One region of the Paenibacillus sp. CMM36 genome, then DNA from elsewhere that is predicted to be linked to it. Evidence: riboswitches for the same ligand, from Rfam matches in the RefSeq annotation. Region 1 holds a riboswitch; each other region holds the start of a gene.
The links. Region 1 has a riboswitch for cobalamin ahead of cobJ (precorrin-3B C(17)-methyltransferase). Riboswitches for the same ligand answer to the same signal wherever they lie in the genome.
Positions count from the first base shown of each region.

Region 2: linked by a shared signal. The riboswitch ahead of ACWA2B_RS01650 (ABC transporter substrate-binding protein) and the one ahead of cobJ (precorrin-3B C(17)-methyltransferase) in region 1 are both predicted to bind cobalamin.
Region 3: linked by a shared signal. The riboswitch ahead of ACWA2B_RS06405 (ABC transporter substrate-binding protein) and the one ahead of cobJ (precorrin-3B C(17)-methyltransferase) in region 1 are both predicted to bind cobalamin.

Region 1 is NZ_JBSEDY010000002.1:264,562-267,842, forward strand. Features, by position in the region: gene cobJ (precorrin-3B C(17)-methyltransferase) at 1-1,257, opposite strand, end outside; cobalamin riboswitch at 1,569-1,754, opposite strand; gene ACWA2B_RS05230 (LOG family protein) at 1,812-2,366, opposite strand; gene ACWA2B_RS05235 (uroporphyrinogen-III synthase) at 2,568-3,281, opposite strand, start outside.
Region 2 is NZ_JBSEDY010000001.1:318,984-322,264, reverse strand. Features, by position in the region: partial or broken gene ACWA2B_RS01655 (FecCD family ABC transporter permease) at 1-173, opposite strand, end outside; gene ACWA2B_RS01650 (ABC transporter substrate-binding protein) at 170-1,195, opposite strand; cobalamin riboswitch at 1,385-1,576, opposite strand; gene ACWA2B_RS01645 (histidine phosphatase family protein) at 1,699-2,451, opposite strand; gene cbiB (adenosylcobinamide-phosphate synthase CbiB) at 2,501-3,281, opposite strand, start outside.
Region 3 is NZ_JBSEDY010000002.1:515,375-518,655, forward strand. Features, by position in the region: gene ACWA2B_RS06405 (ABC transporter substrate-binding protein) at 1-1,128, opposite strand, end outside; cobalamin riboswitch at 1,343-1,540, opposite strand; gene ACWA2B_RS06410 (nucleobase:cation symporter-2 family protein) at 2,296-3,281, opposite strand, start outside.

The DNA of each region.
Region 1 (3,281 bases):
TTCCAGCTCGCCGTCATCACCCGCTACCTCGGCGAGCAGCGCCATCTGGCGAGCGGTGAACTTCTTGTTTCCCACACCCGGGGAAACACCCACCTCAAACAGCGCAGGCTTGCCAAAGCCGCCTGTCGCCATCCCGGCCGCGGCCCCTGCTCCGGCCACCGCCGACGTTCCGGCGGTGCTCTTGGCGGTAGGCGCTTGCCCGCTCCAGCGAGCGTTGGCTTCGCCAGGCAGCTTGCCGCCGACAGCGAGGCGGCTTAGCGCCTCTGCCGCCAGCGATGCCGGGGCCGTGCCGGTTTGCACAGCAGTTGTTGCCTGCACAGCAGCCATCGCTTGCGGGCGTGCCTGCGTCGCAACCGCAGCGCCGCTCGCGGAGGGTCCAGCGGGCGTAGTCGGGGCTGCTCCTGCCTGCGGTGTACCCTCTTGCGCTCCCAGCGACCACGGCTCCGCTTCCGTGCGGAGACGCTGATGCGGCTTGAGCGCCTGCTCGGTCGCATCCAACGTGTATTTGCGCTGATATCCGCGCGGAGTCACGATCAAACCGTCATACACCATCGTCGAGGAATTGCCGATGATTACAGTCGTCAGCATCCCGATGTCATGGTTCAGCATATCTTCCAGCGTCGTTACAATAACTTGCTGACGTTCACGATAAGCGCTCTTCACTAGCCCAACCGGAGTCTGCGGATCACGGTAACGCAGCAAAATGGACTGCGTCTCCACAATCTGGCGGGTACGCCGACCACTGCGCGGGTTGTATAATGCAATCACAAAATCAGCCGAAGCCGCAGCTTCTACACGCTTTACGATCGTTTCCCACGGGGTCAGATGATCACTCAGACTAATCGTGCACGCATCATGCATCACTGGCGCCCCCAACAGTGAAGCACAGGACTGTATAGCCGAGATCCCCGGTACGACTTCTACCTCAACCCCGCCCTCGCGTCGCCAGCCTTTTTGCATCAGCACTTCGTACACCAGCCCTGCCATACCATAGACTCCCGCATCTCCACTGGAAATGACAGCTACCTTCTTGCCCATCTCTGCTTGGCGAACCGCCTCCTGCGCACGGCTCACTTCCTCTGTCATCCCTGTGCGTACAATCTCCTGTCCGTTCAACAGCGGACGGATCAAATCAACGTAGGTATTGTAGCCGATAATGACCTCACTTTCGTCCAGCGCATCCAGCGCCCGTTTTGTGATATGTTCCATATCTCCTGGTCCAAATCCAATCACCAACAATTTTCCTAATGGGCTCATCGTACTCCTCCTATTCATCCTTTTCAGGGCAGCTATCCTATCTATTTCAATGATTTATGCACATCGTGTAACTTAAAAAAACCCCATCCTGCCCGGATGGGGTTTCTATGTACGTATCTCTCATCAGACGAACAAACAGCGTAAGAAGACACGATTTGTCTTCCTCCAGCCTGCCGTTGTTTTCCATCTGTCTGTTTACGCTTCAAACGCTGCTGCACGTTCATATCCACGCAAACCTCTAGCCAACATGGAAAAAGCAACGTGTGCCTGATTTCCTGATTTCGTACACCCATCCTCTCCGCGAAGGTTAACGGTGCATACAGATCAAGGTAGGTCTCCTGGCTTGGCATCAACGGATTCTTTCGTCTTCCCCGTTTTTCACGAGTGACCAATTAAAAAAATCCTCTTCCTTACAGTGGCGGGACCGCTCGGGATTTGCACCCGATTCCCTGTTACCCTTTGCTCAACCGCAAAGGCACCTTGTCTGTCCGCTATTTGATTATGGGTCTTATCATAACCTTGCCTCAATCAGTTGTGCAAGCACGAAAAAAGCTTTATTTCAAGTTCTGTGCTTTATTTTTTAACATATGTAGCAATTCGTCCGGGTCTGCGGAGATGCTCAGTAGCGCTGGATGCTCACTCCCGGTAAACCCCTCTTGCACACTATGACGCACCATTTCTACTAACGGGTCAAAATATCCATTCACATTCAGCAGCCCAATGGGCTTGCGATGAATGCCGATTTGCGCCCAGCATAGTACCTCGAACAGCTCTTCAAAGGTTCCCAAACCACCCGGAAGGGCAATAAAAGCATCGGCCATCTCGCTCATTGCCGCTTTACGCTCATGCATGCTTGCTACCTCAATAAATTCGGTAACTCCCCGATGAATGATCTCTGCATCAAATAACAGGGTGGGCATAATGCCAGTGACCTGACCGTCACCCGCCAGCATTCCATCTGCCACCTCTCCCATTAGCCCCCTGCTAGAGCCGCCATAGATCAGACGGATATGATGGCGAGCCATGGCTTCTCCCAGTTTGCCTGCTGCCTCAACATATACCGATAAATGTCCAGGTCTGGACCCGGCAAATACGCAAATAGAATTCATTAACGTCTCAGCTCCTGTCCTAAGTAGCATCGAAACTTATTCATTATATTAGATAAACATTTTCGCTATAACAAAAATCTTTGTCGATGCATGTCCAACAAAAAAAGATAAAGACCTCGTAGGCCCTTATCTTTATTTTACTCTGTATCCCGAAATATAAGTTCATTTTTTAGCATCTGCATTTATAATTTTGATCTCATTTCAATGACCATTCACGATCTTCAGACCACAGCCATGCACCGAATCGTTATGTTCAAAATATTTGCCCAGCTCCACCATCATCGCGCCCATGCGCTCTTCGGTTGGAAACACGACTCGATCAATCCCTTCTTCCACAATGGACTGTGCAGTCACCTTCCCTACGGATACAGCAATCACATCCTCACGAAAAGCTTCCAGTAAATCCTCGATTCGATTTTGCTCTCTGGCATATTGGGCCAAAAATCGAATTTGCGGACCACTCGTGAATGTAACGGCATCAACATTACGATGGATAACATCCTCCAGTAACGCCTGCAATTTTGCTTCCTCAGGTGGGATATGCTTATAAGGAAGTACCTGGCGGGTCACTGCCCCCTGCTCGTCCAGCCATTTTACCAACCGTGGGGCTGGATCGCCATGCAGTTGCAACAGCACTTCCTTCCCCTTCAGATCGTATGGGGCGAAAGCTCCTGTCAATCCGATCAAACTTCCGTCCTCGTCTCGTACTGCTGGCGTAAAGCCACGCTTTTTGAGTCCATTGACCGTCTTGTAGCCCCGCGCTGCAATGTTGGAGGATTGCAGCAACTCTATAATCTGCTCAGCCACGCCCATATCCTCTGCCATATCGAACAGGGCATCCAGCCCCATGCCTGTCGTGAAGATGTACCAGTCCGGAGGGTTCTTTACCCACGATACAACAGCGTTGCGCAGCTC
Region 2 (3,281 bases), on a different contig from region 1:
GATGTATTCCAATCCGGTGTAAACGTATCGCCTAACCACGGTAGGTGGTTAACCAGAATGCCCGTGATTTGGCTGACCGGAAGCTTGGCCGAGCCGATGCCAAGACAGAGCAGCAGCGTCAGCAACAGCAGGACAAGACCTGTCCCTCCAAAGCCGATCAGTTTACGGTTCATTTGAAAATTTCAGGATACACGCCCTTGGCCACTTCCTTGAGACCTTCCGTTACGCGTGGACCCGGACGACTGATCAAATTATCATCCACGGCAAACACCCGGTTGTGGCGAACAGCCGATATTTGATCCCATCCACTGCGAGCTTTAATGATATCACCGAGCGTCTGGCCCGTTTTGTCGTCCTTGACACTTTTGCTGTACAAAATCACGTCAGGGTTCGCAGCAATAATATTTTCCTCACTGATTTGGTACCACCCCTTCTGCGTGGCACCTACATTTTCGCCGCCCGCCAACGTAATCAGCTCGTCCATAAACTCGCCTTTACCCACTGTCCAGCCTGGTGAAAACTCGACGTATACCCGCAGCTTCTGCCCTTTACCGATATTTTTAATTCCTTCTTTTACTTCTGCTACATCTGCTCTCATCTTGTCAGTCACCGCTCTTGCTTCTCTCTGATGATCGGTGATTTTCCCATACAATTCGATGTTAGCCATGACATCTTCCACTGTCTTCGGTTCCGTTTTAAAAATCATAATTCCCATGTCGCGCAGCTTGGTCGTAGCCTGTTCACTAAGTGATATCCCTGCAAAAACGACTTCCGGGTTCGCAGCAATGATCGCCTCTTCGTTCGGTTTCATAATACCGCCCACTTTAGGCTTTTTCGTAGCTGCTTCCGGGTAATCAGAGTAGTCGGAGACGCCGACAATTTCCTTATCCAGCCCAATGGCGAACAACGCCTCGGTTTCTGCCGGGGAGACGGAAACGATTTTATCCGGCGCTTTTTTGAATGTAAATTCCTGTCCTGTTGCATCTTTAACTGTGAGCGGGTAAACCGTTTTGCCCGGAGGCTCTTGTGCGTTTACTGCCTGTCCCGGCTGCTGTGAAGAAGCCTGACCCTCTTTATTTTCTGCATTTTTTCCATTAGCGCCACATGCACTCAGCACAACTGCCAAAATCAGAGCCAATAGACCTGTTGTCCACACCTTTATTTTTTTTTCCTGCCATGATTTGCACCCCTTCATAAATAAATCGTTAAGAGCGTTACTTGAACATCATCAGATATCTTCTAAATCTAGCCTTTTTTCCTATCAAAAACCCCCGCATCCTCATATCAGGACACAGGGGTCACGTTAGCGCAGATCGTGCGCAGGCGGCAGCTTCTTTCCGCATGGACAGTCACTGCGAACACGTCATCCTTTCCTCGAAGGATTATGGTGACAGGCGGACGGGCAGGTATCCTGACTTATGGTAAAATACATGTCCTGAAATTCTTTCATATGCTTAGTAACATATAAAGAGGACTAACGGGCATGTTTCCATTTACAGTGGCGGGACCGCGCCGGATTCACACCGACTTCCCTTTTAACAGCGCAGGGAGGGAAACCATAGTTTCATCACGCTGCGCCGACCTCGTCTGCTGGATATTTGATGTAGTGATAGTCAAGCCGTTCTTTTACTTGATGATTATAGGTTAAAATGAGGCGGCTTACAACCCAAACAGCCTCTTTATCCGCTGGTGTCTAACCTAATGAGGAAGCATTTCCGCTATGTAATTGTGCGGTCCTGCCAGCCTCAATTGAATCCTTAATGCTTCTCCCGGCTTCGGATTCAGACTCCAAAAATCATGGCCCGGTATCAGCATGCAAGCTAGCTGACGAATTACGCCACCATGCGTAACGACCAAAACAGAGGGCGACGTAGCAGTCAAATCCATGGGTTGAACTTCCATAGCAACACGCCATTCATACAGAGAGTCAAGAAATTTGCGCAGACGATTTACAAAATCTGTCCAAGACTCTCCACCAGGTGGGGTGATCCGTTGCGGCTCATCAATCCAAGCCCGATACAACGACACATCCTTGAGCATGTCATACGTTTTTCCATCCCACTCGCCAAAATGAAGCTCTCGCAGACATGGTTCCATCATAGGAGGCATAGTAGATAGGGAACGCCCAGACGTCAACTCTGATTCCGGCACAATGATCTGCAAGGTCTGGCGACATCGCATTAAGTCGCTGCAATAGATTCGAGCAAAGGACTGACCTTGCAATTTTTCCTGCAAAGGCTTTAATTCCTGCTCTGCCCCCGGTAGCAAACCTAAGTCGGAGTGTCCCAGATATCGACGTTCCTTGTTCCATAAGGTTGTGCCGTGACGAACTAACACGAGCTCCATATCCCAATGCAGATCTTCTTTAGCATCATACGGCACCTTATCCTCCTGTGAGTTCGGTCTTTGTGCGTATTCTACTGTCCTTTTTGCTGCTATATCTTGTTTCAAGAAATGTCACTTCCTGCTCGATCATTATTCAGTGTGTCACTCCTCACCCTCACCGCACCCATCCCAAGGCAAAACAACCTGCGGCTCCTAACAAACACAATCCTACAAACATACTGGACACGGCGAACATCAGCTGGATCGTATGCCGTATATCTTTCGACTCTAGCGGTCGTATCCAATCCCCCATGTATGCACGAAAGGAGCGCACGCCATGATACACATTATATCCTCCAAGACGAATCCCCAATGCACCAGCAACAGCCGATTCCGGGAAGCCACTGTTCGGACTTGGGTGCAAACGAGCGTCTCGCTTGACTGTGCGCCAGCTTCTTGCAGCATCTCGTTTGTACATCAACGCCGCTATCACAAGCATTGCCGCTGTCAGGCGTGCTGGAATGTAGTTAGCCACATCATCTAGACGTGCTGAAGCCCAGCCTAAATGCAGATACTTTTCATTTTTGTAGCCAACCATGGAATCGAGCGTATTCACAGCACGATAAGCCAGCGCCAAGGGTGCTCCCCCGATCAAGGCATAAAAAAGCGGGGAAATAATCGCGTCCACGATATTTTCAGCGACCGTTTCAACCGTACCGCGTACAATCTCAGGCTCATCAAGTTGCTGCGTATCCCGCCCGACTATCATGCCCAGCTCCCGCCGTGCCGCAGCCAGGTCATCCGCCTGCAACGCTCGGTAGACTGCCATTCCTGCATCCTTTAGTCCTTTGGAAGCAATCGTGGTCGCAATCAGCACTATTTCTGCGCCGACAGATAACCACGGATGAATCCAGGCAAGCAAGTGCAACAGCGCCCAGGCGAGCGCAAAGGAGCCT
Region 3 (3,281 bases), 250 kb from region 1:
GAAAGTCAGCAGCGTAACCTCGAACGGCTTGCCTTGCTTAGTCCATGTCCCTTGGGCGTCCTTCTGCCAGCCATCCTTCGTCAACAGTTGCTCTGCCGTTCCGTCCAGCGCTTTACGCTCAACTTTACCGAAGGGAAGAATGCTCGGGAACGGGCTGCTTGCCTCCGTACCGAAGTCCCTCATGACGGCGCTCACAATCGATGCGCGTGGAATCAGGCTGTCCACCACCTTACGGTTCGCCACATCCTTGAATACTGGCGATTCCATATTGTACACGATCATATGGGTGCGCAAGGACGGAGCTGACAGCACTTGCAGCTTGCCGTTCTTTTTCAGTACCTCTGCGTTATCAACCGGAATATCCGTTGCTACGTCCACCTCACCGGATTGCAGTGCCATCAGGCGCGAATTCCCGTCCGTAATGAACTTCATCGTCGCTTCAGCCAATCGTGCCTTCTCGCCCCAGTATCCGTCATAACGCTCTACGACCAACGATTGGTCCTTGTTGAACGCTTTGACTTTAAAGGCGCCTGTCATCGCTGGGTAACTCTGTTCATCTTTCATCGATGCCACATCCAGTACAATCGTCGATGGATCAGCTAGATTAGACACCAACGCCGCATTCGGCTGGTTTGTCGTGATCTTCAAGGCCAGCGGGCCGCTTACATCAATGGACTTCACATTCAGTAAATCCTTCGCCAGATGGCTTTTCTCAATAGAGCGTAACAAAGACGCTTTTACACTTGCTGCATCCATACTTTTTCCATTATGAAAAGTGACTTTATCCTGCAAGCTGAACGTCCAAACTGTAGGGCTGTCCTGCTTCCACTCCTTTGCCAACCAAGCCACAGGTTCCAGCTTTTCATTCAAACGTACCAGCGTCTCGCCTGCACCGGATCGCATTACATCCCAGCTATTATCTCCGTGCGGGTCAACGCCTGACGGTTTCCACGTATACGCCATTACTAGCTTTTTATCTGTCGCTGTTTGTTGTGCTGACGCGTTCTCCCCCTTGCCGGAGCTATCCGCCGTCTTATTGCTGGCACATCCCGAAAGAGCCATAACTGCTAGCAGCAGCATCACCCCTGTACATACGAACCATGAACGCCTACTACGATTGCTAATCATTTCATGAGTCCCCCTCTATCTTGTAAAAACATATAAACCTAACGTAAAACGCCAAAAAAAGCATTCCGGACCACTTGATTAGCAGTCAGAAATGCCTTCAATATAAAATGCCAAAACTCACCTCGAAGCCAACTCTAATAATATAGAAGGGATCGGTTTCAGACATTCCGTATGCAGCACGCCTAACCACCTCCCCAGCAATCCCGTGGGTCTGACAGTGATGTCAAAACAGGCAGGTCTCCTGACTCCAGGCGTATCTTTCAGGCCTTCCCGGTTCTTCACAATTCCAGTGGCTGTTCTGAAAGCTCCAGCAGTATCCTGCTGATGCCTGTATACAGTGGCGGGCCCGTGTCGGAATCAACCGAACTTCCCTTTTAAGTGAACATGCTCAACAACTATGTACATCGTCTCTACGAAACCCCATACATAGAGTTGTCCGGCTCACACCTGTTTTCTTCCTTTATTTCTTTTCATTACGATCTTATTTTGTTGTCACAGGCTTGTCAATAAAGGCTGCACAATAATTTAAATTTGAACGATAAGGTAGAAACAAGACCTAACCTCCAATTGCGTGTACGCAATTGAAGTGTTAAAATTAGGTATAGAGTAAACCACCGTGTCCGTATACTAAAAAGAGTCTTCGCCGCGCCAACGGCAAAGACTCTTAGGACTTGAAAGGCTGTGGATCACCCACGGCGCGCTGCATAACTAATGGTTAATGCAAACGAAACCCACCGTTAGGGGCCAACCTAATTACGCGGTGGGTTTTCGCTTGTTCCGAAATTTCCGACGTAGCCAGCGATAAAGTTTACGAATACTAAACACCAGGCTTAGTAACGTAACCATCCAACGCAACACATCGTAGCACGACACAAGGTTGACCATCGGCTTCACCCCCTTTCGGGAAGCTGCACCGTGGTCCGAAAACATCCACCACTATTCAAAATCCATAAGGTAAATTATACCATGATATCGCCCGCTGCTCTAGCAAATTCTTCTAGTAAGTAAACTGGAAAACGCACCAAATTAGAGCTACCCATTTCATTCCGCAGTTTATCTATATATCCCCAGACAGCAAGGGGATCTACTATCTGGATAACCCCATGCCAAACAGCCGGAAAAGAGGCATACGTCCTCTCTCCGGCTATCTTTATTTATTTCTAATCATCAAACCTTCTGTGGAACCTCCTGAATCGTCACGCTTTTGACCGATTCCCCTTGTTTTCTCGTCAAAACGATGTTCAAGACAATCGCTGTAATCGAGCCCGAAACAATACCATTTTGCAACAACATTTTGGCAAAGCTCGGCAGCTGGTCGAACATTTGTGGCAGAACGGCAGAACCTAGGCCCACAGCAATACTGCATGCTGCGATCAGCAGATTGCTTTCCTTTCGCAGATCCACTTCTGACAAAATAGACATGCCTGATGCAGCGACCGAGCCAAACATGACGATCATCGCCCCGCCCAGCACAGCGTTAGGAATCACTGTCGTTAAGGCAGCCAGCTTAGGCAGCAAACCGAGAACAACCATGATACCGCCCGCAGCAAAAATAACGTTCCGCGATTTGACGCGTGTGAGTGAGATCAGGCCAACATTTTGCGAAAAAGCTGTATAAGGAAACGCGTTAAAAATACCCCCAAGCATAATCGCAAGTCCTTCCGAACGAAGTCCATTGACGATCTGCTTTTGCTCCACCTTCTGATCAATCGCTTTGCCTACTGCCAGATAAACGCCCGTAGACTCGACCATGCTGACAATATTGACAATAATCATTGTACATACCGCCATAATGCTAAACTCTGGCTTACCAAAATAAAACGGCTGCGCAACACTCACCCATGACGCATCGGCCACGGGAGCAAAATGCACCATTCCCATCGCATAAGCAACCACCGTGCCTGCAAACAGACCGATGAGCACGGAAATCGAGCGCATAAAGCCTTTTGCCAACCGATTCACAAGCAAAATAACCAGCAAAGTAACCAGCGCCAACAGCAAATTACGTGGCTGTCCAAAGTCTGAACTGCCCTGGCCCCCTGCTACATTGTTCATCGCCACCGGAATAAGAGATAGACCGATAATCGTAACGACCGAACCCGTAACGACCGTCGGGAAAAAGCGTAGCAGCTTGCCATACAGCGGTGCCGCAA